2 regions of the Psychrobacter sp. Arc29 genome follow, and region 2 is predicted to be linked to the other one. Evidence: riboswitches for the same ligand, from Rfam matches in the RefSeq annotation. Region 2 holds a riboswitch; the other holds the start of a gene.
The links. Region 2 has a riboswitch for thiamine pyrophosphate ahead of thiC (phosphomethylpyrimidine synthase ThiC). Riboswitches for the same ligand answer to the same signal wherever they lie in the genome.

Region 1: another riboswitch for thiamine pyrophosphate. It lies ahead of QO189_RS12140 (ABC transporter substrate-binding protein); the one in region 2 lies ahead of thiC (phosphomethylpyrimidine synthase ThiC).

Annotation. Positions count from the first base shown of each region.
Region 1 covers NZ_JASMRR010000009.1:76,338-92,590, forward strand. The annotation lists gene QO189_RS12095 (insulinase family protein) at 11-3,076, opposite strand; gene QO189_RS12100 (universal stress protein) at 3,484-3,945, shown strand; gene QO189_RS12105 (universal stress protein) at 4,104-4,565, shown strand; gene QO189_RS12110 (LysR substrate-binding domain-containing protein) at 4,665-5,600, opposite strand; gene QO189_RS12115 (YeiH family protein) at 5,824-6,948, shown strand; gene QO189_RS12120 (cold-shock protein) at 7,134-7,343, opposite strand; gene QO189_RS12125 (YbaN family protein) at 7,587-8,009, opposite strand; gene QO189_RS12130 (hypothetical protein) at 8,450-9,277, shown strand; gene QO189_RS12135 (DUF2971 domain-containing protein) at 9,379-10,326, opposite strand; TPP riboswitch at 10,546-10,662, shown strand; gene QO189_RS12140 (ABC transporter substrate-binding protein) at 10,783-11,679, shown strand; gene QO189_RS12145 (VWA domain-containing protein) at 11,786-13,081, opposite strand; gene QO189_RS12150 (DUF262 domain-containing protein) at 13,207-14,277, shown strand; gene QO189_RS12155 (MAE_28990/MAE_18760 family HEPN-like nuclease) at 14,274-15,122, shown strand; gene QO189_RS12160 (GIY-YIG nuclease family protein) at 15,273-15,755, opposite strand; gene QO189_RS12165 (valine--tRNA ligase) at 15,938-16,253, opposite strand, start outside.
Region 2 covers NZ_JASMRR010000002.1:374,172-390,424, reverse strand. The annotation lists gene QO189_RS04595 (ABC transporter substrate-binding protein) at 1-210, shown strand, start outside; gene QO189_RS04590 (ABC transporter permease) at 272-1,213, shown strand; gene QO189_RS04585 (ABC transporter ATP-binding protein) at 1,229-2,191, shown strand; gene QO189_RS04580 (endonuclease/exonuclease/phosphatase family protein) at 2,405-3,160, shown strand; gene QO189_RS04575 (NADP-dependent oxidoreductase) at 3,328-4,353, shown strand; gene QO189_RS04570 (EcsC family protein) at 4,518-5,402, shown strand; gene QO189_RS04565 (alpha-ketoglutarate-dependent dioxygenase AlkB) at 5,435-6,052, opposite strand; gene QO189_RS04560 (alpha/beta fold hydrolase) at 6,073-6,963, opposite strand; gene QO189_RS04555 (ABC transporter ATP-binding protein) at 7,001-8,914, opposite strand; gene QO189_RS04550 (EamA/RhaT family transporter) at 9,273-10,121, shown strand; gene QO189_RS04545 (fructose bisphosphate aldolase) at 10,299-11,189, shown strand; gene thiC (phosphomethylpyrimidine synthase ThiC) at 11,283-13,379, opposite strand; TPP riboswitch at 13,628-13,783, opposite strand; gene pstS (phosphate ABC transporter substrate-binding protein PstS) at 14,076-15,248, shown strand; gene pstC (phosphate ABC transporter permease subunit PstC) at 15,455-16,253, shown strand, end outside.

The DNA.
Region 1 (16,253 bases), on a different contig from region 2:
CCTAATTGTCTTAGCTCTTAATTCTACATACTTCAAAACCAAGACCTTTCACTGTCTCTTCTTTATCATAAGGTGCTAATACGGCACGTACATGGTTTTGACCTTGCAAATATTGCTTGGCAACACGCTGCAAGTCATCAAGAGTCACGGCTAGGATAGCGGCGCGCATTTTACGTTGCCAGTCAGCACCACGATGATGCAAGTTGGCAAAGCATGCCTTAATCGCCTCCCCTGCAGGAGAGCCCGGTTTATCCATGCCTGAAATAATACCCAAAATCGCTTCTTCTAATTGCTCATCGGTTTGTGGCTCGTTTAAAATCCACTCGATACTGGCCTCAAAATGCTCAAAGGTTTCAGCGCACTGCGGATCGCGGTAACTAAAGAACTTAAACGCACATGCATTGGCGTCATAACCAGCACCGCCGCCATAGGCACCGCCGCGCTCACGAATGGCACTGTGCAAATAGCCATTACGTAGGTAAGGCGCTAATACCATTAATGCAGCAGTATCAGGATGGTCAGCCGCTGGTACGGTATAAGCGCTGGCATTATGATAAACGTTGGTTGGCACTAACCACGCTAAATCTGCAACATCGAGAGCAGTCCCACTTTCTAATGCTTTGACCGCGTCTTTTTCCCCATTTAGCGCGCTATCTAGATGTAGATTTGCAAATTCGCTAGGGATATTTGCTTCAGTATTGGTTATTTTTTCAGCAGTGGTTGCTGCTTTACTGTCTTTCCAACTATCGACGATCAGGCCACTCAAGCGTTCCGTTTGCTCAGCTTCACAGATAATAACGGCATGCTTAGGCAAGCTGATCAAACGTTGATGCAAGTCCATCAAACTGGTCGCTAAATGATCCCACTGTGCATCATCGGTACTGGCATGACCCAAGAACGCTTTGAGTGCGTTGAGTGCTGGTAAACCACTACGTACATATTCTAGCTGCGCTTGACGACTCATACCACGGCTGGCGGTTTGCATTGCATATGAGTGACCAGAACCTGCCAAATTAGATTGCCAGCTGGCTTGACGCTGCTGCAAGATTTCTTTGATACGGTCATGCTCAGTAAAGATACTGTGCTCCATCACTTCTTTGAGCAAATCAATCGCTTCAGGCTTGCGATTGAGTGCACGCGTTGCCACGACAAAGTAGCTGCTAATGGATTGGCTGTCATCCACATGAGTACGCTGACTGATACGCGCGGTCACACCCGAAGAATGTGCGGCTTGCTTAGCCTGCATTTCATGGGCGCTGAGCGAGTCTGTACCCAGCTCAGACAACAAGCTCAGATAAATAGGCAAGAGTGGATGATTGATGACATCATTCACTGGTAGCTCATCTGCGTTGCCATTACCAATGGCTTCAGTCAGCGGTACAATTACCTGATAGTAATAAATACCGTTAGTACCTGCTTCGTACTCAAATAGCGTACTATCTTGTCCGCTTAAACGCACTTGTTTTTGGTTGCCTTCTTTAAAGCTAATATCTGTTGGTACGTCTTCTAGACCTACCTTTGGTAATAAGCTTAAATCATCTGGCGCAGCTTGACGTGCAGCCAAATCTAAGGCTTGTTGCTTCAAGATAGCCTTATCATCAGCGGTCAGATCCATCTCAATGGTATCTAGACGTACTTGCTCCGCTGCCGCTTGGCGCGCTGATTTTTCACTATCTGGCGTCATTGTGACGCGCACACGGTGCTGATTGTCCAGCAGATGCGTTTTGATTAAGTTCGGTAGCCACTGCGGATCGACGACTTGCTCGCGCAACCACTGTAGATGCTCATCCACTTCCCACACATCGATTGGATTACCATCATGAATGGCAGTACTAAAGCCTTCTAGCATCAGGTTTAGACCATAAGGAACGCTATCACCACCGATGTGGCGCTGATCAATTTCAATCTGGTGCAAAATGGTTTCGATTGTCTCGTCATCGACTGGTGAGTTTGCTACCTCAGTTAGCAAGTCGATAATACCCTGCTCTACCGCTTCGGCATGTTCAGGGTTAGAACCGCGCAGTCCCGTATAAAAGACCATTTCATAATGACTGTCATCCAATCCCAATAGTGGGCTTGGTGCTTTACCCAGTGGATGGCTGTCCAAATAAGCACGTAGTGGCGAGCCTGAATGCTCAATCAGTACGCCTTCGAGCAAACGCAGCGCCAAACGCTGCTTAGGATCAGTGATCGATGGCAACAACCAAGCGACCACGTGGTGAGTTTGATCTGGACCGGCTTCATCAGCAGTGTACGTATCAACCGCACTGATAGGTGCAGACAAACGCTGCTCTGGACGCGAGACATGCTTTTTACCTGCTTCGAATTGAATCAAAGCGTCTTCGTGTATTTTCGCTTGTGTCTCAGCAACAGGAATATTACCAAAACTCATGATCACACTATTTGAGGGATGATAGTGACTCTCATGAAAGGCCGTCAGCTCAGTATGTGTCAAGTCAGGAATCTGGGCAGGATCGCCACCTGAATTATAGTGATAAGTCGTCGTTGGGAATAGATGATGCGCAACCGTATGATAAAGCTGATCAATCTCACCGCTCATCGCGCCTTTCATCTCGTTAAAGACGATACCTTTAAACTGCGGCTTATCATTTTCGTCTAGCTCTACGCGGATGCCTTCTTGTGCAAAATCAAGCGGATGGATATTGGGGAAAAACGACGCATCAAGGTACACAGCGAGCAAATTAAAATAGTCGTTTTTATTTTGCGTGGCATACGGATAGGCCGTCCAATCGGCTGCGGTCATCGCATTCATAAACGTATTCAATGAACGTTTAATCATCGAAAAAAACGGATCGCGGACTGGGAATTTTTTAGAGCCACACAATGCGACGTGCTCCAAAATATGCGCCTCACCTTTTGAGTCCATCGGCTGGGTGCGAAAGCCGACTAAAAACGCATTTTCATCACTTGGGTGCGCTAAATGATAATGCATCGCGCCTGTCTTCACATGCTGACTAATCAGCACATCCATCGATAGCGCCTCAATATGGCGATGCTCAATCAGCTCAAATGCTGGATGCAACGTTAGATCAGCAGTAAATGGGGTATCAGTCATAGTTATCCTTATCGCTTACAATGCGTATCGTGTGCCCTGACTATCAGGGTAAATAGAGTGGTAAAAACTATTGAACTATCAGTCGTAAAAATGGCTATTAAAACATTTTGACTTACATTTTCTGAAAAAACTGAATGCTAAAACCCGATATTGGCTTTTGAACTCAATTATGCAGGTATTTATAGTGACTATATTGGCTAAAAAAGAATTGGCTTAGCGCTATTAGTGGGGTTTGGTCGTTGATAAGTCAAGTCAGCAATCAGGCAATACTCTATAGCGTAGTCAACTTTGATATTTTGATCACCAAACATAATTCCAACAAAAGCCACATTCAAATGATGGTCATATCGCTTAACAGAGACCGTTTGCACTGCTAACATGAAGTTCACTACTAATAGGAGCACCTCATGAGCTACCAACATGTTTTACTGGTTACTGACTTATTATCTGATGCGGACAAGGTTGCCCTAAAAACCAAACGTATACTCGCAGGCTCTCCTGAGGCCAGATTGTCTGTCCTGCATATTGTGGAAGACGATATGGTGCGCTTTGGGTATGAATTAGTACCTTCCTCTAGCCTATCAGGCGATGTCCATAATGAAAAATGGCAAAAAGCACGTGCTAAGCTGGCGCAATTTTTGGAGCGCAACGAGCTAGAAGCAGTCAACTCTGAGGTGACGGCTGCTATTTCTAACAGTAAAGGCATTGTTGACTACTGCCATGAAAAAGAGGTCGACTTACTCATTATTGGACGTCATGAACGTCACGGTATCGCTGCTTGGCTAGTCGGTGCAACTGCCGATAGTATCTTGCCAAACGTCCCTTGCGACAGCCTAGTCGTCAAGCTTGATGAGCCAGTATCAGAATAAGGAGTCTAGCTGATCATTCGAGTTAACCTGTTATTTGTTAGCGCTGCACTAGAGTTTTATTCTATATCAAAGTCTATGTCGCAAAGATAGACAAGCATTACTTAACAGCGCTCTATAGTAGTGCTATAGTAAATACTATCTGACATGAGGAAGACGTTATGAGTTACGAACATATTTTACTGGTCACTGACTTACTCTCTGATGCGGATATCGTCGCGCAAAAAGCCAAGCGCATTGTCGAAAATCGCCCAGGGTCTAAGTTATCCGTTCTGCATATCGTCAAAGATACGATGGTGGGTTTTGGCTATGAGCTGGTGCCTGCGTCAAGTCTTTATGATGAGATTGATGACGAGCGCTGTCAAGAAGCACGCGCCAAGCTGGCACAGTTCCTTGAGCGTAACCAGCTCAATGCAGCGACGTCAGAAGTCACCACTGCCATCTCTAGCAGTGAAGGTATCGTCAGCTACTGTCATAAACACGACGTCGATCTATTGGTCATCGGTCGCCATAAGCGCACTGGTATTGCGGCATGGATCAGCGGCGCAACAGCAGATAATATCTTACCCAACGTACCTTGCGACAGTTTTGTGGTGAGACTGGATAAACCAGTTTCGACGTAAAACCTCACTTTGGCTATATGAGATTATTCATTAAAAATAAGCGCAGTATCATGATTGATGCTGCGCTTTTTGTTTACTACTACTTCTAAATCATAAAACTTACCCTTGTTGAATAATGTCTATAAACGTCTGCCATATGGGGATTTGGTGACGGGCTTTGTGCCAGACCAGCCACCATGTCCGCGACAAATCAATCCCCGCGACCTGCACTTGTACCAGCTCACCTGCTACAAGTTCTGTCTCGATCACATGCTGTGATAGACAACCAAGACCAATATCTGCACTCACCATATGCTTGATGGCTTCTGATTGGTGTATGGCCTTTACCACTTCTGCATTGGGCAAATATTTTAGTAATTGCTCATCGATAATCTGCCGTGTACCCGACCCTGTCTCACGTACGAGTAGCGGCAACTGCGCTAACTGATTAATAGTCAGCTGATAGCAGCCCTCATCTTCGCTATAGGTAGCGACGTTCTTTAGCCATTTGCTATCGCGTTTGGCAAATATCATCAGCGTATCCGTGCGCCATTCGCGCTGCTCAATGGCTTTCATATCTATCGGACGCGGCATCCCTTCTACTAAAGCAATATCGATATTGAGCTGCTCAACCTCACTCACTACCTCTTGAGTATTAGCAATATACATATCGACGTTGGCATCAGGTAGCGCTTCATATAGCTTGCCAAGCAATGATGGCAGCACGTAATTGCCAATCGTGGTACTCGCCCCGATATGAATCTGCCCGGCCTGATACTGATGATAATGCTCAAGCGTGAGCGATTGCCCTAAGATCGCCTGAGCTTGTACATAGATAGGATGGGCATTGGGATGCTGATTAAGCCTGCGACCGACTCGCTCAAACAGCGGCATCTGTAATCTAGACTCAAGCTCTGTCAGCGCACTACTGACCGCTGACTGTGACAGGTGCAGCACTTCACTGGCGCGGCTGGTACTGCCTGTCTGATAAATACTGACAAAAACAGCGAGCTGCTTAAGTGTAATCTTTGGCAATGTCTGTACTGATTTTTTCATTATATTGATGATGCCTTTTGTCAGTTTTTTAATCTGTCCTATCGAATAGGCTTGTCTCTAATCGATATTCATACTTTTGGTATCGATTACCACAATGGTCGTTAACCTATAAAATCGATAATTTATATCTTATCAATCTGTTTTTATTATAAATGTATCGGGCATATACTGTCTATTCATAAGCTTATGCTTATTTTAATATCAGTAACAGGATATGCCCCTTATGCATACACTAGCCAAATCAGTCAGTCGCTCAGTGAGTAACTACATTCCAAGCCAACGCCACTTGGCTGGTCTGATTGTGGTGCTGATCGGTGGTTTGTTTTGCTTATGGTTAAACACGAGTTTGGATGTGTGGTCAAACGGGCGTATCGTTGGCTTATCCTCTTTAACGCTCGCGATCTTGCTGGGTATGATCTTGGGCAATACTATTTATCCCAAGTTTACTGAGCGTCTAAACGGCGGCGTTTGCTTTGCCAAGGGTCAGATTTTACGCCTCGCGATTATGTTTTATGGATTCAAGTTGACCATGACACAAGTAGCAAACGTTGGTATGCCAGCCATTATGACTGATGCGCTCGTACTGACGTCGACCTTTCTACTGACCTATTGGCTAGGTACTAGATGGTTAAAAGTTGATAAAGAAACGGTCATTTTGATTGGCTCAGGCGCAAGTATTTGCGGTGCTGCTGCCGTTATCGCCGCAGAGCCAGTGGTCAACGCGCAAGCCCACAAAGTTACCATCGCTGTGGCAACGGTCGTGGTATTTGGTACTATCGCGATGCTGCTCTACCCTTTTTTATATCAGCTTGGTTGGTTACAGCCTTGGCTCAGCGCCGAGCAGTACGGCATGTACACTGGCTCAACCGTACATGAGGTGGCGCAAGTCGTGGTCGCAGGCAATGCAATCAATACTGAGATTGGTGATACTGCAGTCGTGACCAAGATGATACGCGTTATGATGCTCGCGCCTTTCTTGCTCGTATTATCGTTTGCGCTAACCAAAGATCGCACCGTAGATAATGCCGCTATGGAAGATGAGAGTAGTAAAAACGAGACAGCGTCATTTATGAGCCGCGTTAAGCAAGTCAAAGTGCCATGGTTTGCGTTTATTTTTATCGGTATTGTCTTATTGCATACTTGGATACCGATGTCTAAAAGTATCGAGCAAAGCATGATTATGCTAGATGATATATTGCTGACGATGGCGATGTTTGCGCTAGGTTTGACTACTCATCTAAGTGCGATTAAGCAAGCTGGTGTCAAACCTTTGATTTTAGGAGCGGCGATGTTTGGCTGGTTAATACTGGGCGGTGGTCTGATCAATATCGGTATTGGCTTTATATAATAAGCCAATTGCTCACGCTTATTTACTTACATCATTATCCCATACAAAAATGCCTCTAACTATCCATATAGTCGGAGGCATTTTTACATCTGTCGTTTCATTTAGCATCAAATAACAGACGAAAAAAAACGAACCCAAAGGCTCGTTTTTCTACATCTTTTCATCTATCTGTCTATAAAGACAAATTAGATAGCAACGATGTTATGTGCTTGTGGGCCTTTTTGGCCTTGAGTTACAGTGAACTCAACTTCTTGGCCTTCAGCCAAAGTTTTGAAACCTGAACCAGTGATTTCGCTGTAATGAGCAAAAACGTCTGCGCCAGTTTCTGGAGCGATAAAACCAAAGCCTTTAGCTTCGTTGAACCACTTAACTGTACCTTTTTGAACGTCTGACATAGTATAATCCTACTTTTAAATTTATTAATGGTCTAGTGACCGGTAACGCTTGCAAATAGCTACTGAACGATAAATATTAAAACGAAGGATTATAACTAATACTACGAGGTAATGATTTGGTGCAGAACTGCTCTTAAGCTTGGGCGTATTATAAGGGGTACATTCTAGTATCGCAAGCCTTATCTCACTTTTAGTGTAACAAACGCCATTTATTGACTAGTTTTAGCTAAAAACACCAATGATTTAGGCGTTTGGCAAGCGGAACAAATATATGGCCACCCCGCTACATGCGGCTGCTACCACCCATGCTATCCACATCATATCGGCAGGCAAGCGGTAAAATAACATCGCTGTTGACGCTGCCATCATGACGGTTGCCAAAACCTTGGCATACAGCGGCACGGCATGATTGTTTTCCCAATCCCGCACAAACTTGCCAAAATACTTATGATTGATCAGCCAAAAATGAAAGCGCTTGGAGCTACGTGCCCAGCAGCCTGCGGCCAATAGTATAAAAGGGGCGGTCGGCATCACAGGTAGTAATATACCAATAATACCCAATACAAAAAATATCCAGCCAAGCGTCACGAAGGTCCAGCGCATCATTGGACTTTTGGATTGCTTGGTATTGGGCCTATGATAAAACGCTTTTTTATTATTGGTCATGACAGTCGTATCGTATGGTTAACAGAGGTAGTAAGGGAAAGGACATCAATACATAGGGTTGATATCACTATAGATTAAGCTCTCATCATGCATCAGACATTGTGAGCAAACAAGATTACTTTTGCGTCTTTAGTTTGTGTTTTGTTTCCTTGATTAAATGGCTTCTTTAATTCAACAATCATCGATAATCTATTCATATAGTAGTAGATATTTGTCTTACTTTTAGGCATAATTCACAAATCCTCTAAAATGTATCTTTATGTAACAATCGATAATCATTAACCACGAGTCAGATTTTTATATATAGCCAATCCAAGATAATTTTAGAGATGGTCTTATTAGACGGGTGGTATAACGGCTGATTTTTCTCAGTTATATGCTGTATCCGATGTTGTCTGCCCTTTATTACTCACTTCTCTTCATCACTTATTGGGATTGTTATGATTCATTTTTCTAAAAAAACAGCTACCCTGTCTCTTGCGCTCGCAGCTATCACGCTCTTTAGTGGTTGTGCGACCACCACCAGTCCTGAGGCGCGCTCAGCTTATGACAAGACTCAGCAGTCTTTAAAATCTCAGCCTGTGAGTATCGTTAGTGATGGTTGCCTGATTCGTGTGGAAATGGGTAAAAATGACATTTTGTATCAGCAATCAGATGCCACATCTGTAGCGATGATGCATACCGTTGAGGAAGCCCTGGTCGAAAAAGGACTGCGTGTGACCCGTACTACCGCACCATTTGTCTGTGGTACACAGACTAAGGAAGTACTGACCAAAATGGATATCTTGACCACTGCGGATAGCAAAGATGTGCTAAATACTGACTACCCTATCCTAAGTGCTGATAATACGTTCGATGGTCTCACCAATCAGGCCTATCTCAATCTATTCCAAGCTTTAGACAGCGACACGCGTAAAATGGCTGAAAAATCTAAAGGCGCAAGTGTGGACTTAGGGCTAGATAAGAACAGCTTAGACCTCATTCGCAAATTAGAAGATACGGATAAAGTCTTTGTGTCAATGGTCACAGGTTCAAAACCTTCTTTTGGCTACTCGATGGCAATGGGTGTCACCACTGCAGTTGCGACAGGTGGCACTGGCTTTGCAACACCAAAAACAGGTCAAGTTCATGGCCTATACTTAGTCAATCTAAAAACCAATCAGATTGAAATGGGTAAAGAAACACCATTCGCCACTCAAGTCTTTAAAATGCCGATCCAAGAACGCCTTGCTTACAAAGGGTTGCTTGCACCATTGTATGATAACTAAGCATGAATTTGCTTTCTATTAGCGTTAAAAAACCGCGCGAGCCAAACTAGCGCGGTTTTTTTATTTGCTCTTTGGTTTAGTTTTTACTTAATACTAACCACTCATATACCCGTCAACTGACAGTCCGATTTGCATATCTCAAAATCCAATTTGTAGCGACCTCTTAACATCTCTAGACCCTTTTTTTTCAGTAGCGCATCCTCTGTCGGCGATAGGATAACTTTGGTAATGCTTCTTAAGTCTATACTCACGGGAATATAAGGAATAATCACTCCTGATGCCGAGCGAAATTTGATCGATTTATCGTGCTGATTTAATACCGTCAATATCAGCCTTTTTTCTTTGTCGCCAGAGAACTTGGGATTTTTAACAAGCGCAAACTCTGTTAAGGCTTCTAATATTGAGGAAAACAATATATCAGCGGTCACACTACAGCGATGTTCTGCGCCGTTTTTTTTGCTAGCGCTGAGCTCTCTGATACTTCTCACATCATTGACCAGTGTCTGTTTTTTGCTAAAAAAAACGTCCCTTATCTGGTGCTTATCGAAGTACTTTTTTATACTGTTAGAGTAGCTATAGATAATACTGTCAAACCGGTGCTGAGCTTGAGAGTATCGATTGAGCTTATTATATCTAAAGCTATCTGAGAGTATGTGCTCATCAAACTCAATACAGATGGCATCATCGTGCTCACAATAGGCATCCCAATGCCGTGGGCAATCCTTATTGTGCGTAAAGGAGGTAATATAAAACTGCTGACTGAGTGCCTCTAACATATCTAGCAAGTAGTTGGTGAGCGACATCTCTGTATCGGCGTCACGCTCATAATGATCGCTGGATATCTCCTGTAGGTTCTCGATGATCTTTTTGTAGTCTTGCGACATAGAAGTAAACAGCTTTTCGTCTTCGATATTTTTTCTGACGTAATCGATACCCTTTTTCATTTCTTGATAATCGTCTAAAAAGAAAATATTGGTTGCCCATATATTTGAGTCGTTCACGATACCCAAAAATCCCGCCATACTCGTATAGTGATAGACTTTACTCATAACTTAATTCATCCCCTGTACAGAGGATAATTATGTCATACCTTAGCGGACTACTGTCTAGTAGTTTAAATTTTTAATATTTGTATTCGGGGCATTAACCGATAAAACATGCTGCACATACTAACTAGAAACCAAGCAAAATCTTGCTTTACTGCTCACCAGTCATCTATGATGATAAAGTGGCTATATAAGAAGTGGCTATATACTATAAAGTAGCAATACATCTTGTCGGGGTGCGTTGATTGAGTACTGTAAACACAGTCCACATCATCGCTGAGAGACACCCGTGAACCTGAAGCAGTTAGCACTGACGTAGGAAACAAGCGTGACACGTTTTAATCACTCTCTTAGTGATGCGTTTTTATAACAGCAACTCTCATATTGAGATTTTGCCTTTCTTGTTTTATTTAAACAGCATCAGTCTGATTGTTTTCTATCATTAAAAAGGAAACAACCATGCAATCGACCACCAAACTTACTCTCACTCTCGAATGGTTCTTAAACCCTGATCATCTACCCTTTATCGCGGGTGTGACGACGGGCGCGTATGAGCAGGCAGGGCTTGATATCACCATTATCGAGCCAGATGACCATTATGATGGCTTTGCTGAACTACAGAACCAAAGTATCGATCTGCATGTCAATGAGCCTATCCATCTGTTTGAACATTACGCGCCCAACCTACGTGCGCTGGGCTGTTTTTTTGAGACCGATGGCGGCATACTGATGCAGCAATCCAGTATGGATAAGCTACAGAACAATCAGCCGATTCGCATTTGCACCCCTGCCGCTGAAGAAAAAACCAATCGTATTGGCTTTGAGATATTAGCGCGCTATGCCAAGAAAAATGGCTTTACCATCAGCCGTGACAATGTGAGCTTTGTGCAAAAGGACTTTTATCATATAAAAAACCTGCAAGAAGACCCAAGCCTCGATGGTGCATGGCTGTGCTTTTATAACTTTGAAGGGGTTGAGGCGACGCATGAGAGGTTAGACTTTACGTTTATCGATCAGCATCTGTCACCCTATCCGAACTTCTCGGCGTTAGAGGTTCTCACAACGGATGAGATCTATAGCGCAAAAAAAGACGCGATAGATACCTTTATCCAAGTGACCAACCAGATGACAGCACTGTGCAAAAACGAGCCAGCCACCGCTCACCGTATGTATTATGACTATAGTAAAACTGAAGCCGATACGCTGATGGATGCGATTATTGATAATACGCTGAGCAGATTGATCACGCCGATCACGCCTGATGCCAATAAGTGGGAAAAACTACGCGAGATGCTAGCCGAAATCGATATCGTGACCTTAACCGACGAGCAATATCAGTCGCTGTGGGCGTTGTAGACATCTTAGCAGTTAAGATATTTTGAGTAATAAAAAACCGCCATAGTGTTTGCTATGGCGGTTTTTTAGTCAGTGGCAATTAGTCAGTGATAATAGAATAATAAGATTATTGCTGCACGATATCAAGCTGCTTGGCTTCTTTGAGCCACATTGGGAACTCTTCTAGCATATTTTCATACAAGGCTTCTTCGCTAATGTCATCCAAGTCATCAAGTTCAAAAAAGTCGCAATTATCAATCACGCGTCCTGTCATGTCGTCTAGTTTTTTTAGGATGCCATAACCACGACCACCCAAGCCCACAAACTGCCAAAATATTGGGAGTTTCGCTGCATCCGTCATGACTCTCGTGATACCGCGATTGTCATTCACCCCGCCATCACTGATAAATAGCACGTAGATAGGCACATCTAAGCCGTCCTTTTGATAAAACTCAGTGACGGCTTTCATGACCTCTGCTTCGTTATTAACGCGTGGGCCAAGTGCCCATTTGCGCCAGCCGCCATGAGCATTGTCAATGAAACCCTCATAGTTGCTCAGCCCAATCTCACCCAAATACTGCGGATCTCGAGCAAACGCCCAGCAGTCTAGCGCTTGGTCGTCATCTAAGCTCACTGCCAATGGCAATATGCGGTTGACCACCTCTTGCACGCGGCCTTTTTTATACTGTTTGTTCATTGAGCCTGAGGCATCTAACACCAACGCCACTTTCGCCGTTAATTGTTGTAATTGGCGTTTCTCAAGCGATACCGTGGCTTTTTTGGCGAGGTTAACCAGTTTTGGCGCTTTGTCTAGCATGACCTTCTCAAGCAACGGTTTTGCTTGAACTGGCGTTGCCGTTACGTCTGCTGCTTGCGTGCTGCCCTCTTCTACATCGCCACCGAAATGCTGCACGATGGCGGCAAGTCCACCATTAAAGCCTTGCGCGACGTTAGATACTCGCCACACGCCACTTTTACGGTACAGCTGCATCAACATACTGGCTTGCTGCTGGGCAAAGTCTGCTGCTTGATATTCTGCCTGCACCTTTTGCGACTGCTGCCAAATGCCAATCTCTAACGATTGAATTTGATTAAGCGGCGTGTCGGCTGACAACACAAAAAACAAGCTGTCTATATTATCCGCCAGTTTAGATAAATTCACTTCAAACTCGGCTTGGATGCCTTTATTCGCCGTTGGTTGCGACTCGTAATGGGTGAGCTTGATTTGCCCGCATGGAGAGGTTGGCTGATTATAAAACACCATGTAATCATCATTGATCAGTTTGCCCGCTGCGTCTAAGGCAAAGCAGCTGATGTCCATCTCTATTGGGCTTTGGCGGGTGAACTTGAGCGTGATAGGTGCGGTATCGTCAATAGCAATGTTGCTTAAAGGTGCGCGTTGTCCGACGGTGAGATGGTTCATGGTTTCCCTCAGTACAATTAATATTATTTTGTTAAATTAGAATTTTGTTTTCGCTTATCACATTGAAGATGTTATTTGCTACTATGTTCATAGTAGCAGACAGAATTTAATACTAGGTAAACATCATGCTTGCAGACAACTTAAAAGACATACAAAACAAAGCCAAAGAGCGAACAGTGAAAACTCAGAATATTGAGTATGACTTAGAGACGCTTGTAAAAAAAATAAACAAGGGAATCATAAAACTAAATCCAGAATATCAAAGGAATCATAGGTGGGAGAATAGTACTTCTTCTAAACTAATCGAAAGTCTTATTCTAAACATTCCAGTTCCATTAATTTATATCTCACAAGACGTTGATGTAGACGATGAAGTGGACGAAGGAATAGCTCGCTACTCAGTCATAGATGGTCAACAAAGATTAACTGCTATACATAAATTTCTGATGAACGATCTTATTTTGGAAGGATTGGAGGTTCTTGAAGAGCTTAATGGTTTGAAGCACAATCAACTTCCCTCTTTCTTAATAAGACGACTTGAAGAGAGAACTATTCGCTGCTTACGCATCGACTCAACTATAGATAATCAAGTAAAATATGACATCTTCGAACGTCTCAATTCTGGATCTGTAAAATTAGAACCACAAGAACTTAGAAATGCTACTTGTAGAGGCCCGTTTAAAAAATTGATAAAAGAGTTAGCTAAGAATCATTTGTTCATCTCAGCAACAAAGCTCACTGATAAAAAAATCGATAAAATGGAAGATGAAGAGCTAGTATTGAGATATTTTGCTCTATCTTATAAGGATGGGTACAAGCAATACAAGAGTTCTTTCAAAAACTTCCTTACCAGAAAAATGACAGAGTTCAACGAGCTTAGTTTGGACGAACTATCTATACTAAAGAAAAATTTCATAAACACTTTTCAAATAATTGAAAATTCAGATGTTGAATTGCCCTTTACTAAATACAGAAGTAAGGATGGTCAGCTCGAATGGATGTCTAATTTTAATGTAGCAGTTTATGACTCTTTAGTTGTACCGCTATCTAAGATGCCACCTTCAACCATTTTGAATATAGATACTTTCCGAACCTTATTTCATGACACTGACTACTTTAAAACTGTAGAAGGGAGTACAAATGATGCCTCGAAAGTACATACTAGAATTGATAAGTCTATCGAGACTCTTCTATGAGTCAGAATTACCTTAATCTATTAATAAACGAGCTAGAGAGTAGATGGGACGAGATCACTACACTACTCAAGGCAGCCGAAGATCATAAAGAGACAAATGTTGCTCTGCATGATGCTATCTGTAGATCAGTTACTGTACTTATGGTTGCTAACCTAGAAGGTTTCTATAAGGATTTAATTAGGAATACGATAGATGATTTAAACGATAATTATAGATTTAATGAACTCAGCGAAGCTATTCAAAGGCACTATTGCTCGAAATTTCTAGATAGTCAATCTACTGATAAGGCTAAAAATACGCTGACTAATATTCTAATAGAAGAGTTTAAAGCACTTAACTCCAATATAAATTTCAAACCTTTCTTATACAGTAAAAACAACAACCCTAAACCTCAAGTTATTGAAACGTTATTCGATAATTTGGGTATAAATATAGTATTTCAGGTTTTGAAGTCCTCTCGCTATGAACTAGTTTTTTCAGAGGGAAATAGTTATCTAGAAGATAAGATCTCGGAGTATACTTATGAGTTACATAACTATAGCTTGAATTTTCCTTATCAATATACAAGCAAATCTTTCAATATATTAACAAATACATCTAAACAGCGTAAAGAAAGAACTTTGTGGGAAGAATTTTTAGATCAGTTGAATAAGCGTAGACATGAAGTAGCACATGGAAACGACTTACGAAATATAGACTCAGTTGAAAATCTAACATTTCAGAAGAATAAAATCATTTTCTTACAACTAGCACTAATTCATATCATAATAGAAGAGTTTGGTACGTATACTGCAATATATCATCCACGCTCGATACCTCTAGTAAGTATGTTAGTTCTAAATTAATATATTATCCGGAAAAGTAAAAAGCTACCTAACCAGGTGGCCTTTCTCATATCTAAGTTTTAAAATTCATAAACTAGCTAATTCATAAGTATTAAGATATTCATGCTTATAAAGAGTGTAAAGCTCTATATCAAATTATTAAATCTACATTTAATAATAAGTTTCACTTCCGCAACCGATAACCGCATCAACAAGGTTCTTATAAGATATCTCATCTTCGAAGCAAAGAGCAAAGGCATCATATTTTATGTCTTCCTTAAAGGGAATAGTTGATATTGATGATAAGTTTACAGAACCATCTTCTAAACTTTGCATTCCTAAAGTCTTACCTAATTTATATTCAATTATTTGACATGCTTGCTTTGGGGAGTAGTTAAACCATTCAGATCTTGTTTCTTTCATAAAATGATACTGAGGACTACCCAGAATCTTATGAACATATTTTTCTACAGCTCGAACCTCCTCTTTAATTATTCGATATGCCTTGACAATAGCATAATCAGGATTTCCAGTTTCAGTTACTCTCTTGGAAAGCCATCTAGTAGTGCATCCAACCTTACATTTGTTTGGTTTATATATATCCATACAAATATATACCCAACCATAGCCTTCCATTTCCTTAGCGCTATCCATGACTTTCTCCTATAAAAATTCATTAATAACTTAAAACCAGCACTGATGAGCAAAGTAAAACTCTCAGAAAGCTATGCTTGCTTTTCTCAAGAAATAAAGCAAAATCATAGCACTCTAAGAACGCCCAACTATGACTGAAGGAACAGTTTAGCCCCGATTGTAGCGGAAAGTGGGATTAGCTACTACAACGCCCTCAACTCTTCCATCTGTGCTGTCATTGCGGTCAACTGCCCTTCTAACTCAGCCAGTTTCGCTTTCTCAGCATCGACCACTTCCGCTGGTGCTTTACTGACAAAACTTTCATTACCGAGCTTACGCGCGATACCGTCGGCTTGACCTTTCAACTTATCATATGACTTACCTAAACGCGCCAGCTCAGCTGTTGGATCGATGAGCCCTTTCATCGGTACGAGTACCCGTAGCTGACCGACCATACTTGATGACGAGAGTGGCACCTCATCGCCTTCTTTGACGATCTCTAAGCTCTCAACTTTGGCA
Region 2 (16,253 bases):
AATGTCCCTGCCGAACAATATAAAGACTTTTTGAATGGGACGAAGCTAATGAGCTTAGAAGACAATAAAAAGGTTTTTGAAAAGTCTGATGCGTTGAGCTCTATCTATGGCTCAAGCTATCACGTCAATCAGTTCAATATCGACAATCAGATTTATGATCAACAGATAGATATCGATAAATTGATCTATCCCAACCTAATCACTCAGTAAGGTTAATCGATATTTAGTTTAGTCGTTACGGTGTCGTCATCATCATCTTAGAGGGTCGCTCATGAGTCATATCAATAAACATCTCACCAAGAAAACCAAGCTTGGGCTCAATGTGCTCTCATTTTTGATTCCAATCTTATTATGGTGTGCGGTCAGCTATCTGCCTTTTATTTGGCATCCGCAAGTTGAAATCACTGAGGCAGGTGCGAGCACTTATTTGCAAGAAGGCAGCCGCATTGATAGGTCAGTATTCTATCAAGAAGCGCAGGACGCGATGGCATCTGATGCGCCGTCGCCTCAAGGCAAGCTGGTCAATCCAATCTATTTGCCTGCACCTGACGAGGTGGCCACAGCAATGTTTACCGCTTTTGTCACGCCGCCTGCCCAAGCGGATGGTCCTTGGTTACATGAGAGCCTTTGGCAAAGTATACGTACCGTATTTATTGCTTTTTTTCTCTCGTCGATCATTGGTATCCCACTAGGGCTAGTGTGTGGGTTTTCTCAAAAAATCGCCCAGATCACGCAGCCGTTTGTCGAGTTTTTTCGCTACCTGCCAGCACCTGCGTTTGGCCCCTTAGCGGTCGCCATACTGGGTATTTACGATGGTCCCAAAATTGCCATCATCGTGATTGGGACATTGTTTCAGCAGATTTTAATTATTGCCAATACCACACGCACGATGGATCTGAGCTTGATTGAAGCGGGATATACCCTTGGTACTACCAAGCTCAAAAGCTTCTTTTATGTGCTACTGCCTGCCGTACTGCCTGATGTTTATCGAGACTTGCGTGTGCTATTAGGCTGGGCATGGACGTATCTGATTGTCGCCGAGCTGATAGGGACGACCTCAGGCATCACATGGTTTATTGTGCAACAAGCCCGTTATCAGCAGTTCGATAATGTCTATGCAGGTATTCTTCTCATTGGGTTTATTGGGCTAGGGACAGATATTTTGTTGTACCAGCTTGGTAAAAAACTCTTCAAATGGAAAGCGAGTATTTAAATGATGATTAATAATATGACCGCTTCAGACTCAGTAGACAGTGCTTCAATAAATAGTGCTTCGATAGACAAGGCCCACACTAGCCCTCACAGCACAACTGATGAGTATTTCAAAGCGCTCTACCAGCGAGACGTGGTGTTACAGGTAGATAAGCTAACGCAATCATTCGACCAAGGCGGCAGTAAAAAGGTAATCCTACAAGATGTCAGTTTGCAGATTCATGAGCGTGAGTTTGTTTGCGTGATTGGTCCATCAGGTTGTGGCAAGTCGACGTTAGGACGCATCATTGCAGGTTTGGACGCTTATCCAAGTGGCAAGGTAATCGTTGATAAAGAAGTGGTCAAAGGGCCGAGCGCTAGCCGTGGTATGGTCTTTCAGGGTTATACCTTATTTCCTTGGAAAACCGTCAAACAAAACGTCATGTTTGGTCCCATTATGGAAGGCCGTAGCAAGTCAAACGCCGAGCGTAGCGCCCGTGAATGGTTGGATATCGTGGGTCTGAGCAAATACGAAAACCATTACCCGCATCAACTGTCAGGAGGCATGAAGCAACGTGTCGCCATTGCACGAGCGCTTATCAATGAACCCAAAGTACTCATCATGGATGAGCCCTTTGGCGCGCTTGATCCGTATACTCGCCAAAAGATGCAAAAGCATCTGCTAGATCTCTGGCGCAATATCGACATTACTATTGTGTTTATCACGCATGATATGGACGAGGCAGTGCTGCTCTCAGATCGCATTGTGGTATTAAAAGCCAATCCCGGTGAGGTACAAGACATTATCGAAGTACCACTTGCACGGCCGCGTGACCCTGATATCGTCACGGACAGCCGATTTTTGCAATTGAAAGCTCGTATCAACAATATCGTTCACAATCCGCAGCCACAGCCGGACTTCGATCCTGCTTTGGCTGAGATGCCAGATATCCCGCGTATGGTACCTTTGGATAAAAAAGATCAGCAGATCAATCATTAATATTAACGGCTAAAAAATCATATAGTTACTAATTATCATTGTTGTCAGTGATACCGTGCCACGGTTATGTATTCTCTTTATTGTGCATGACCGCGTCATACGATATCAGTCTCATTTAGCAAGACGATTACCGATTATATTTGATTAACTGCTGCTGATAAATACGACTGCTGTTATACTCAGTAGAGTATTCATTTGCTTATCGACCTTTTTATGACTACCACCTCTTTTGTTTTAACCAGCTACAACATTCACAAAGGCATGTCACCACTGAACCGTCAGGTGAAAATGCAAGGTATTGCTCAAGCGCTAGAAGCTGTGGGTGCAGATATATTGTGTTTGCAAGAAGTGCAGGGACAAAACCTCAAACGTAATATGCAATATAACGAATATCCCAACCAGTCTCAGCATGAGTGGTTTGGCGAGTTTTTAGATCTAGAAAATAGCTATGGCAAAAATTCAGAATACGAGAATGGTCATCACGGCAATGCCGTATTAAGCCGATTCCCGTTAGACCCAAAACACAATGTCAATATTACCGTCAATAGGCTGGAGCAGCGCGGCGTCCTACATTGTGAAGTGCAGCCTATCGGTTGGGAGCGCCCAGTCGTGGTGTTATGTGCGCATCTGAATTTATTTGAGCGCGATCGTATCAAGCAATATCAGGCCATCAGCGATTATGTAAAAAATGAGATTGCACCTGATCAACCGCTCATCTTGGCAGGCGATTTTAACGATTGGAAAAAAATGTCTTGCGACAAACTGGCTACTGAGCTAGGAATGATAGAAGCATTTAAACATTGTCATGGCAAATTACTACCGACATTCCCAGCAAAACTGCCAGTGCTCAGTTTAGATCGTATCTATCTGCGTAATTTGGTCGTCAAAGACGCGTGGGTACATAGTGGAAAGCCGTGGTCATCACTGTCGGATCATTTGCCGATTAGTGCAGAACTGATGCTGCCATAATACTTTGTGTTGATTTGCTCGGATGCGCTGCCTTGATAATCTATCGAGACTAAAACATTTTTTTAGCAAAAATACTATCGACTAAAATCGTCCCTTATGAAATAGTCATCTAACGTAAGATAAATAGTAACCATGCCCTAATAAACAAAATATAAGGATATTCTGCAATGGCAACGCCAGCTACTAATAACAACAATCAGCAACCTCAACTCCCCAATACCCAGCACGCTGCGCTGATACGTGAATTCGGTGAACCAGAAGTAATGATATATCAGGATGGTGTCGATATCCCTGAATTACAGGACGATCAGGTATTGGTCAAAGTCGCCTACGCTGGTATCAACCCCGTCGATTATAAAACCCGCCAAGGCAAAGGCTGGGGCGCAGAAAATATCCAAAAACAAAAATTTGATAACGACCAGCCAGCTATTTTAGGGTTTGACGTATCAGGTACAGTGGTCAGTAGTAATAGCGATGCGTTCGCTATTGGAGATCGCGTCGCCGCTTTGACCTTTACTGGTGGTTGCTATGCGCAATATGTGGCGGTAGACACCAAAATGCTTGCGAAAGTGCCAGAGAGTGTCACATTAGAGCAAGCAGGGGCATTGCCATGTATCGGACAAACGGCGATACAGTTTGTAGATTTTGCTGACATTCAAGCAGGTGAGCATGTCGTAATCAATGCACCAGCAGGCGGCGTCGGTCACTTACTGATACAGCTATTAATGGACAAGGTGAGTCGTGATGATATCAAGGTCACCGTTATTTGCTCACCAGAAAAATATGCCAAGCTCGGTGAGCTTATCGATACCGACAAGCTGGCAGGCTGGATTGATTATACCAAAGACGAAGCGTTCTCTGATTTGCAAGCCGACGTGCTGCTTGACTTAGTTGGCGATGAAGCAGGTGTTCGCGCGCTGAGTGTGCTCAGATCAGGCGCGCGCGTGAATGTGTTGCCAACCATTTGGGTTGATAAGCTCAAAGAAGCTGGCAAGGAGAAAAATCTAGAAGTATCAGGTTATAAAGCGCAGCGTAGTGGTCAAGATATGTCGCGTGTTTTACAGCAAGTCGCTGATGGTCAATTAATCTTAAAAATCCAAAAAATATATCCACTCTCTGAGGTTGTGGCTGCTCATCATGAATTACAAAAGGGCGATGCATTCGGCAAAATCGTCCTTGCTGCTTCTGAATAAGGGGCGTTAACCGGTTTTTTAAAAATCATAGGATTCTTTACGTACTTCATAAAACTCTACAAGAATAGTGTCTCTGACAACACAACAGGCCTACTCTCTAATGTTGTCTGCTGTAGGATAGTGAGAGACACACTGATAAATGAAGTAATAACAAAGGATGTTATATGACTATGAATAAAGACATTGAGAATAAAGATACAGAAAATAAAAAAACAGACGAAAAAGTAACGGATCATGTCGCCTATGAAGCGCAGGTACGTGAGGAGATAGAAGCATGGAAAAATCCTGATAAAGGCGTTTTGGATAAAGCTTTTGCGGTCCTTAATACGCCTCTTGTCGCGGCAGGTGATGCATTAATGGATATGCCGCAATTTGGCGATGCCTTGAAAAAAGCAACTGAGCAAACCATCAGTACTTTGAGTAATGCTGCCAATTGGACATTGAACACTCAAGACATTATTGATAGCTATCAAGAAGAGCCTGATATTGAAGGCTCGTCAATCAAGACGCTTTCTGATATCAAACATCTACCAATTGCGGTTGTCGATAAACAAGTCAAACTGTTCAAAAGTAAATATGTCGCGCTCACCAGTGCGCAAGGCGTGACGACAGGGGTGGTTGGCTGGGTAGGTATTCCTGCCGACGTCGTTGGTCTTATCACTGCCAATCTACGTGCCATTGGAGAGTATGCGACTTATTATGGCTTTGATATCAATGATAAAAGTGAGCAGTTATTTGCTATGTCTCTATTGGCGGTGGCTACTTCTGCCTCTGCTGAAGCGCGCAAAGCAGCACTGGATGATACCCGTGCTATGATTAAAGATCCAGAAACGCAGGCATTTAATCAGATTAATGAAGAGGTCATGTCGCGGGTACTGCGTCAAACAGCAACCAAAGTGGCGACCAATATGGTCAAAACGAAAGCCGCGCAAATCATTCCTGCGGTGGGTGCAGTAGTGGCAGGCGGTGTTAATGCCAGCTATACGGCCAGTGTCTGCGAAGCGGCGCATCAATGCTACCGTGAACGTTTTTTAGATCGCCTTGCGTAGGTAGTCGTTTACTCAACATGACCATGGTAGTTTTAGCGTGCAAGCATTCGGCGAAATGTTAGGCTGATTCGACCAGTATCGACAGTTTTTGTTTTAGTGATAGTATGTTTCCAAAAGGTTTGTGTATCACCGTGCATGACAATTAATTGACCAGACTCAAGATAAAGCGCGACTTTGTCTTGGGTTTTTCTGTGCTTAAAGACAAACTTGCGGGTGGCACCAAGGGATAGAGACGCAATGATTGGTTGATGACCGAGCTCTTTTTCATCATCGGCATGATAGCCCATACCATCAGTGCCAGTTGGATAATAGTTGAGCAAGCAGGTATTGAAGTGAGCCACAATACCCATTTCTGCTAACGCTTTTTCTACATGTTGTTTCACGTGGAACACTATATCTGACCATGGAACTGTCTGTCGCGTGTGCCCTGAATACTGGTAATCTGCATCCGTGTCTCCCATCCAGACAATTTGGCGAGTCGTCACATGAGTTTTACCAAACAACGTCACCATATCTGATTGCCAAGGTAACTCATTTAGCAATGTATTGTAGAGGACACTGGCATCGTCTATGACTATGCCTAAATCGTTTACATCACCATCATAGGGCAATATATTATCTGTGGGTGCAGGCGCAAAAAGGTCAGTCATAGGTTAATAGTCATCTCTCATTATTTGCTGCGTTGATAGTGCTCTTGAATGATCTGAGCACACAGTTTGGGCGCTTCCATTGGCAGCAGGTGACCATAATCTAGCAATGAGATGATGCTGCTATCAGGCACAAATTTTTGCCATTGCTGTCTTACCTTATCATTAATGAATAAAGTAGGCTTACCGGTAATCAGCGTGTAAGGACAGCGCAGTTTTTTGAGTGCGGCATCGATATGAGGCGCACCAAAATAGTTGGCCAGCTCTTGCTCTGGAGCAAACATCAAGCTGTAGCTTCCATTTGGATTTTTGCTCAAGCTCTGTTCGGCAAATACCTGCAAATGCTCGTCACTGATACGTCTATAAGCACGCTGCGCACGCAAGTTTTCATAATAAGCATCGACACTCGGCCACGTAGATTGCCGATTTACTGTGCTTTTGAAAGGCTCACGGCTCAGTAGGATAGAACGCGGTAACAGATTATATAAGGGGGCTTGGTTTTTAGTGAATGTGACAGGCTCTATCAGATAAAGCCGCGAGAACAGCTCTGGACGTTTGGCTGCTGCCATGGCTGTGGCGGTTGCGCCTTGTGAATGTCCGATACCGACGACAGGCTTATCTTGTGTTTTTTCTAAAAATTCAATGAGCATATCAGCATCTTGCTCACGCGTCAGACGACGGCTGTGCGGTTTGTCATACCAATAGCCACGCAGGGCAAGGGAGCTGATGTCAAACTCAGTCGCCAGCTCATTTAGCAATGGCGTATAGGTGCCAACGGTGAAACTATTACCACCATAAAAATGCGCGGGTGTGCGGGGATGGTTATCTGTTTGAACTGACTGATTGAGATAGCTAAGAGTATAGTAACGTGCTTTTTTACCATCAAGATTGATGCTGTTTGTAAATGCTTCCATAAAATAAACACTTCCTTGTGGTTTATTTTGATGGGTCTTAGTTGTCTTCACCTAAGAAACCACCGCTTTGACGTTGCCATAATTTAGCATAGACGCCATCACGTGCGAGCAGTGCCTCGTGACTGCCTTGTTCAATGATGCGTCCTTTATCCATCACTACAAGTCGATCTAGTGCCGCAATGGTTGATAAGCGGTGGGCAATGGCAATCACGGTTTTGCCAGTCATCATGTCGTTTAAGCTTTCAGTAATGGCAAATTCGATTTCCGAGTCAAGGGCACTCGTGGCTTCATCAAGCAGCAAAATTGGTGCGTTTTTCAGCATTACGCGGGAGATGGCGATACGCTGGCGCTGACCGCCTGAGAGTTTGACGCCGCGCTCACCGACCTGAGTATCAAGGTCAGTGTTGCCTTTGTCATCGCTTAAGTCTTTGATAAAGTCCCAAGCTTGTGCTTGTTTTGCAGCTTTAATGATGTCTTCGTCAGTAGCATCTGGGCGACCATAAGCGATGTTTTCACGAATGGTGCGGTGCAACAGTGAGGTGTCTTGGGTTACCATACCAATTTGCTGACGCAGAGATTCTTGGGTGACCTCATCAATCGCCTGTCCGTCAATACAAATTTTGCCACTATCGACATCAAAGAAGCGTAGTAGTAAATTCACCAAGGTTGATTTGCCAGCGCCTGAACGTCCGACCAGACCAATTTTTTCACCTGGTTTGATGTCCAAATGAAAGTCGTCTAACAATTTGACGCGATTGGTTGCCAATGCAGTAGCTGCGGTTTTTGCCTCATCGACACGCGCCCCTTCATCATCAGCAATGCCAGCATCATCTTCATAGCCAAAATCGACATGATCAAAGACGATATGACCATCGCTGACCGTTAATGTTTGCGCATTAGGCTTATCGACGATTTTTTGCGGTGCTGATAACGTACGCATGCCGTCTTGTACCGTACCGATACTCTCAAACAAGCTGGTGGTCTGCCACATGATCCAGTGTGTCAAACCATTTAAACGCAGCGCCATAGCAGTCGCTGCGGCAATCGCACCGACACCAACATCGCCCTGTTGCCACAAATACACACCAATAGCTGCAGTCGAGCCAATCAAAGTCACACTGATGGCATGGTTGACCACCTCAAGATAGCTGACCCAGCGCATCTGTGCGTGTACGGTGCCCAAAAACTGATTCATGGCGTATTTGGCATAACCTAGTTCGCGCTGCGAGTGGCTAAACAGCTTGACGGTCATGATATTGGCATAAGCATCGGTGATGCGCCCAGTCATCAAGGCACGAGCATCCGCTTGCACAATGGCCGTACGTTTGAGTTTTGGAATAAAGTACCACATGGCAAGCCCAAACAGCACAAACCAAACCGCAAACGGAATGAGCAGCAAGCTGTCCAGATTAAATAAAATCACCCCAGTAGTGACAAAATATACCACCACATACATCATCATATCCGTGATGGTCATCACCGTATCACGCACCGCAAGTGCAGTTTGCATTACCTTTGCTGAGACACGTCCTGAAAACTCATCTTGATAAAACTGCATGGATTGTCCGAGCATGCGGCGATGAAAACGCCATCGCATTTGCATCGGAAACACGCCCTGAATGACCTGAAAATGTATCAAGGAAGACATGGCAATCCAAAATGGACTGAGGATTAAGACGGCAAACATTAGCAGCAGCATATCGCTTTTTTCTGCCCACAACGTCTGCGGGGTATAAGCACCCAACCAATCCACCAAGTTACCAATCCATGCAAACAGCATGGCTTCATAGACCCCGACGCCAGCGGAGAGGATCATAAATAAGAATAGCCAGCCGCGCAAACCATGCGTACAGGCCCACAAAAATCTCAATAACCCCTTACGAGGTAGTGGCATGGGCGTTTCAGGAAAGGCGGGGAGACGGGATTCAAAAAAGCGAAATAGAGCGTTCATAGGCGGCAATAATACGTCAAACCAGAGCGGTTTTGAGTCGTTACTTATGTTAATAAAATAGCAGGGTATTTTAGCAAAACTTGGCAATCAGGCATGCAGTAAATTGTAATTTGCCAAATATGAAATTCATCAATTCGGCGTTGATAGGCATGATAGCTGTAGAGATATTGACAAATAGATTGCTGTAAAAAATATATTTTGTTACCTTCTAGACCTCAACTTCCTTAGACATTCAAATATTATCTTTACAATAATATTTCTCCAAAAATCAGTTGGATAAAAAGCGACTTGATTAGCACTGTATCGCCAATATATGAGCAATAAACACCCAATATCGAAATCCAAAAGGTAGAAGTTAATGATGTATTTAACCATTGCGGTGTTGTGTAGCGTCGCTGTCTCAGTACTTTTAAAAATATTGCGCCAAAAGAAAATGGATATTCGTCAGACCATCGTCGCGGGTTATCCGGTCGCTTTTTTACTGACTTGGTTTTTATTGAATCCTGATGTCGGCGCCATACATGCGCTTGATAATGCTTGGAATATTATCATTGCGCTTGGCATTTTACTGCCATCAGTATTTATCATTCTTGGACGCGCTATTGAGGCGGTGGGAATGGTAGCAACGGATGCCTCCCAGCGCTTATCACTTATTATTCCGATCATTGCCGCTTTTTTGCTATTTGGTGAGGTGCTGACAGGTACTCGTGTGCTGGGATTGGTGCTGGGATTTTTGGCGCTAGGAGCACTGGTTTATCGACCACAGCAACAAGATACTCCCAAGCAAACAAAATACACACCGCTCTGGTTGTTCGGTGTATGGGCGGGTTACGGCATTATCGATATTTTGTTTAAGCAAGTTGCCAAGCAGGGCACCGCTTTTCCTTTGACACTATTTGTGAGCTTTGGTGTCGCAGGTATATTGTTGTTCGTCTATCTACTCGTTACTCGGGTGCGCTGGCAAAGAGACGCCCTCGTCGCTGGGCTACTGCTTGGCGCGCTCAACATGGGTAATATTTATGCTTATGTCAGAGCTCATCAGATGCTGCATGATTCACCCAGTATTGTGTTCACGGGGATGAATGTGGGTGTCATTGCCGTGGCGACATTGATCGGTGTAGGGGCGTTTAAAGAACGACTCAATCGCATCAATATATTGGGGCTATTACTCGCAGTATGTTGTGTGGGCGTCTTATTTTTAGCATGAGATATTTTGTCCAAAGAAGAATTCAGTAGAATTTTTAGTGATGTTGTCACGTTTTCTATATAGGCATACTTATCATCCTATGATAAGGTCATCTACAAATAGCAGACCTTATATAGGTCATAAAAAGCTTGGTTTATAATGTCCAACTTCACTCAATAAAAATAGGATGTACTTTTAATGGAATACGACAATCAGTTACAGCGCATAAAAGACGGTTCAGGATTTATCGCAGCGCTCGATCAAAGCGGCGGCAGTACACCAAAAGCACTAGAGAACTATGGTATTAGCGGTGAAGCATACGATAGTGATGAGGCAATGTTCGATTTGGTGCATGAGATGCGTGCCCGTATCATGACCTGCGACTGTTTTGACAATGAGCGTGTGCTTGGTGCGATCTTATTTGAAGATACCATGGAGCGCGACGTCAATGGTAAGTCGACCGCCAACTATTTGTGGGAAGACAAGCAAATCGTCCCATTTTTGAAAGTAGATAAAGGTTTGGCGGAGCAGATGAGCGGCGTACAAGTCATGAAGCCGATGCCTAATCTAGACCTGTTGCTAGACAAAGCAAAAAACTATCCGGTATTTGGTACCAAGATGCGCTCAGTCATTTATGAGCCAAACGTCGATGGAATCGAGCTCGTTGTACAACAGCAATTTGATGTGGCAAAGCAAATTATCTCAAAAGGTTTGATGCCAATCGTTGAGCCAGAAGTTAACATTGATAGCGCTCAAAAGCATGATTGTGAAGTACTGCTAAAAGTCGATATCCTACGTAATCTGGAACGCTTAAATGACGATCAGCAAGTGATGCTCAAGCTGACATTGCCCGAAGAAGCAGGGTTTTATCAGGAACTGGTTGACCATCCAAAAGTGCTCAAAGTAGTAGCGCTATCAGGCGGTTACAGCCGTACTGATGCGTGCGCGAAGCTCAAAAAAAACCCGGGTATGATTGCCAGCTTCTCGCGCGCCTTTACCGAAGGGCTGAGTAAGCAGCAAAGCGATGAAGAGTTTGCTGATACTATCAATACGTCGATTGAAGAGATTTATCAGGCGTCGAAGGTTTGATATTACTAAATACATAAACTTAAAAAGCCCGAACCTGACTATCAGGTTCGGGCTTTTCTTTGGTAGAGCTATTCTTCGAGAGAGCTAAAAAACTTACACCTCTTTATATAATTGACGTCCTCCCTTATTGTATTTTTCCATCATCTCAGCCATCCCTTGTCGGACTTCTTCAGCACTGGCTTCTCCAACTTGTCCCACCAGTTCAGTGTCGACTTTTTTAATCAAATGATCCGAATCGCTTAAGTCGCCTGATTGCGGTGTGACTTTTTTATTTACTGCGTCTTTGTCCAAACCTGCTGCATACTCACGCACATTTTGGGTGATTTTCATGGAGCAAAATTTCGGACCACACATGGAGCAAAAGTGCGCCGATTTGTGTGCGTCTTTTGGCAAGGTCTCATCGTGATATTCGCGTGCGGTATCAGGGTCGAGCGCTAGATTGAACTGATCATCCCAGCGGAATTCGAAGCGCGCTTTGGACAAGGCATTGTCACGCGCCTGCGCACCGGGATGACCTTTGGCAAGATCAGCAGCGTGCGCGGCAATTTTGTAAGTGATAATGCCGTCTTTGACATCTTTTTTGTTCGGTAGGCCTAAGTGCTCTTTTGGTGTGACATAGCACAGCATCGCGGTACCAAACCAGCCAATCATCGCTGCGCCAATCGCACTGGTGATATGGTCATAACCCGGTGCGATGTCAGTCGTTAATGGTCCCAAGGTATAAAACGGCGCGTCAGCACACAGCTCAAGCTGCAAGTCCATATTTTCTTTGATACGGTTCATCGCCACGTGTCCAGGGCCTTCAATCATCACCTGTACGTCATGCTCCCATGCGACTTTGGTCAATTCACCAAGGGTACGTAGCTCACCGAACTGCGCCTCATCATTGGCATCTTGCAAGCAGCCGGGGCGTAGGCCATCACCTAGGCTGAACGCCACATCGTATTGCTTCATAATCTCACAGATGTCTTCGAAATGCGTGTACAAAAAGCTCTCTTTATGATGTGCCAGACACCACTGCGCCATGATAGAGCCACCGCGTGAGACGATACCTGTTAGGCGTTTTGCAGTTAGTGGTACATAGCGGAGCAGGACGCCTGCGTGAATGGTAAAGTAATCCACACCTTGCTCAGCCTGCTCGATCAACGTATCACGGAATATCTCCCACGTCAGATCTTCTGCGACGCCATCGACTTTTTCTAAGGCTTGATAAATCGGTACGGTACCAATTGGCACAGGCGAGTTACGGATTAGCCATTCACGGGTTTCATGAATATGATTGCCCGTTGATAAATCCATGATGGTATCCGCGCCCCAACGTGTTGCCCACGTCATTTTGGACACTTCTTCATCAATCGATGAGCCTAGCGCTGAGTTACCGATATTGGCATTGATTTTCACCAAAAAATTGCGCCCGATGATCATCGGTTCAGATTCAGGGTGGTTGATGTTGTTGGGGATAATGGCGCGTCCAGCCGCCACTTCATCACGGACAAACTCAGGGGTGATAATTTTGGGCGTATTGGCACCGAAGCTCTCACCCTCATGTTGACGCATATCGGTCAGTTCATGATGCTTTTGCGTCTCACGTATCGCGATATATTCCATCTCAGGGGTGATGATGCCTCGGCGCGCGTAGTACATCTGCGTGACGTTTTGCCCTGCTTTGGCGCGGCGCGGTTTGTCAATATGAGCAAACCTGAGGTTAGCAGTGCTGATATCACGAGCACGCGCTTGCCCGTATGAGCTAGATAGACCGCTTAGTTGCTCGGTATCATCGCGCTCAGCGATCCAGTTTTCACGCAGTTTTGGTAGACCGCGGGTCAGATCAATCTCGATGTTGGGGTCGGTATAGACGCCTGAGGTATCATAGACATAAAAAGGCGGATTGTGCTCGCCATCTTTATCACCAGTACCGCCAACAGGCGTATCCGCCAAGCTGATTTCGCGCATCGGTACTTGGATATCCGGTCGTGAGCCTTCGATATAGACTTTGCGCGAGGCGGGTAGGATACGATGTAGATCGCGTGCGTCTTCTTCGAAGCGGGCATCACTGGCAGCGCGGTGGGCAGGCGTTTTTAATGCGTCGGCTTTTTTATCTGCTTTGGTGTCTGATATAGGAAGAATGTTATCGGCTGGGTTATGCGTTTGGGCTTTCGGTGCAATTGAGGTGCTGTCTGAAATAGTCATATGCTGTCCTAGCGTGTTGGTTTTTGAATAAAAGCAACACCGCCAGTAGCTGCGGGGGTAAGCAGTCATCATTCAGACAAATTTATATTATCGACAACTAACAGCGGCCAAAAAATATCGTCGCGGCTAATGGTCATCAAATAGTGGACGCAGCTTTCTATCTTCTCCCGTTATCTACTTATGCGACATGCATCGTTAGACAATAGCGATGATAAAAAGGTATTTCTACGCGTCCTTTGTCATCAATAACAAAGTGCTTAAGACTTCCCTGCGTCGGTACTAACCGCATCAGGTTCGGCGGGTGATCTCTCAGCGAATGTAGATAGGCGGCTACTTTTATCAATGTTTAACTATAAACGTTTAATAAAGTAGGCCAATGCTACACCGCACCCCGAGTCTGTCAGTGTTGTAAATCCCTTTCATACTAACAAAATTCTGTGTTAACGGCTAATGATATTTAAATGAAAACATCAGACTTTGAGTTTGCTACTCAGTATGGTTATGAGTATAGATTCTTAGTAATGGTTATCAAAATTACCTGATATTACTGAGACTTAGAGCGCTTATCTGAATATTATGTAAAGCGGATGAAAGATTGTAGAGGTTGTCATTAAACTGTCATAAAGATTTGGCAAGATAGCACGCATATCACAAACAATGCTTTTTTATATCGTTGTTAAACTTCAGGAGTCCTACATGCGTTATTCGTTATTAGCAGTGGCCGTCAGTTGTACATTAATGCTTACGGCGTGCAACAAGTCAACAGAGACGACAGAACCAGCTGCTGATACTAGCAGTAGTGCCGCTACCACGGCTGAAACAACCACTCAGACTCAGGCAACGCCTTCTGCTGACACCGGTTTTAAATCTGCTGAAAATATCGCAATGAATATCACGGGTGCAGGTGCTTCATTCCCGCAGCCTATCTATGCCAAATGGTCTTATGACTATAACGCTGCTACTGGCGGCCAAGTCAACTATCAGTCGATTGGCTCATCTGGCGGTATCAAGCAAATCCAATCAAAAACCGTCGATTTTGGTGCTTCTGATGCGCCATTGACGCCAGAAGAGCTTGAAGAGTCTGGTCTTATTCAGTTCCCAACCGTTATCGGCGGCGTTGTGCCAATCGTTAACATCGATGGTGTTGAGCCAGGTCAGTTGAAATTAGATGGCGAAACCTTAGCAAATATCTATTTGGGTAAAATCAATAACTGGAATGATCCTGCGATCAAAGCCATGAACCCAGATTTGACCTTGCCAGATGCAGCCATTACCACAGTATTCCGCTCAGATGGTTCAGGTACGACGTTTAACTTCACAGATTATCTAGCCAAAGTGTCACCAGATTGGAAAGACACCGTTGGTGTTGATAAAACGGTTAAGTGGCCAACGTCTGCGACTGGTGCAGGTGGTAAAGGTAACGAAGGCGTTTCAAGCTATGTTAACCGTATGAAAAACTCTATCGGCTATGTTGAGTATGCGTACGCCAAACAAAACAATATGTCACACACGGCATTGAAAAACGCAGCGGGTAACGTTGTTCAGCCATCTGCTGAGACATTTGCAGCCGCTGGTGATATCGACTGGTCACAACAAGAAGGCTTTTATAAAGTCATCACCAACTCTGAGACGGATCAAGCATGGCCGATCGCTGCTGCTACTTTCATCTTAGTACACAAGCAACCAGAGAATCCTCAGCAAGTTGCTGGCGTGTTGAACTTCTTTGACTGGGCTTATACCCAAGGTGATGATGATGCCATGGCATTAGATTATGTCCCATTCTCTGATACAGCAGTGGCTTTATTTAAAGAGAAATGGAACGAAGTAAAAGGTAGTGATGGTCAGCCAGTTTATAAGGCTGCTCAGTAATCTCCCGATGCTAGCCATTGTTTACTAATCTCTTTAATTCCCTCTTAAGCCACTATTCTCCGGTAGTGGTTTGAGAGGTTTTATCACAGCAAATTTGACCACGATACTGACTACGATATCGATAGATAGGTTGCTCAAGTTCGTTGTGATAAAACCAAATCAAAATCCTAGTTTTTTGAATTCACCCATTCAATGCTGAGACACTTATGACAGACTTAAGGTCCCAACTGGCTAAACAAAAACGTTACGACGCTTTATTTGTCAACTCTACCAAAGCGTTTGCCATACTCGTCCTCCTATCTTTAGGGGGCATTTTGGTGTCTCTTATTGTTGGGGCATGGCCGAGTATTCAAGAGTTTGGTTTGGGGTTTTATACCAGTAATAATTGGGATACGGTCGCCAATGAGTACGGGGCACTCGCGCCTATTTATGGCACCTTAGTGACGTCATTCATCGCCATCGCTATCGCTGTGCCAGTCAGTTTTGGTATCGCGATATTTTTGACCGAAATGTGCCCAAAGTTCCTCAAAAAACCACTTGGTATTGCCATTGAGCTATTGGCAGGTATTCCTTCTATCATTTATGGTATGTGGGGCTTGTTCGTATTTGCGCCTTTCTTTGGTGAGCATATTCAGCCATGGTTTATCGAGCATGTTGGCCCGCTACCGATCATCGGTAAGCTGTTTACAGGCGCGCCCATGGGACTAGGGATGTTTACCGCATCGTTAGTACTTGCCATCATGATTATTCCTTTTATCGCGGCCACCATGCGTGATGTCTTCTCTGTCGTGCCAGATCTACTCAAAGAATCCGCTTACGGTATGGGTGCGACGACATGGGAAGTCATGTTCAAGATTATTCTGCCTTATACCAAAGCTGGTGTCGTTGGTGGCGTAATCTTGGGTCTTGGTCGTGCATTGGGTGAGACGATGGCAGTGACCTTCTTAATCGGTAATGCGTTCAATATCAGCCCAAGCCTATTTACTTCTGGTGTGACCATCACCT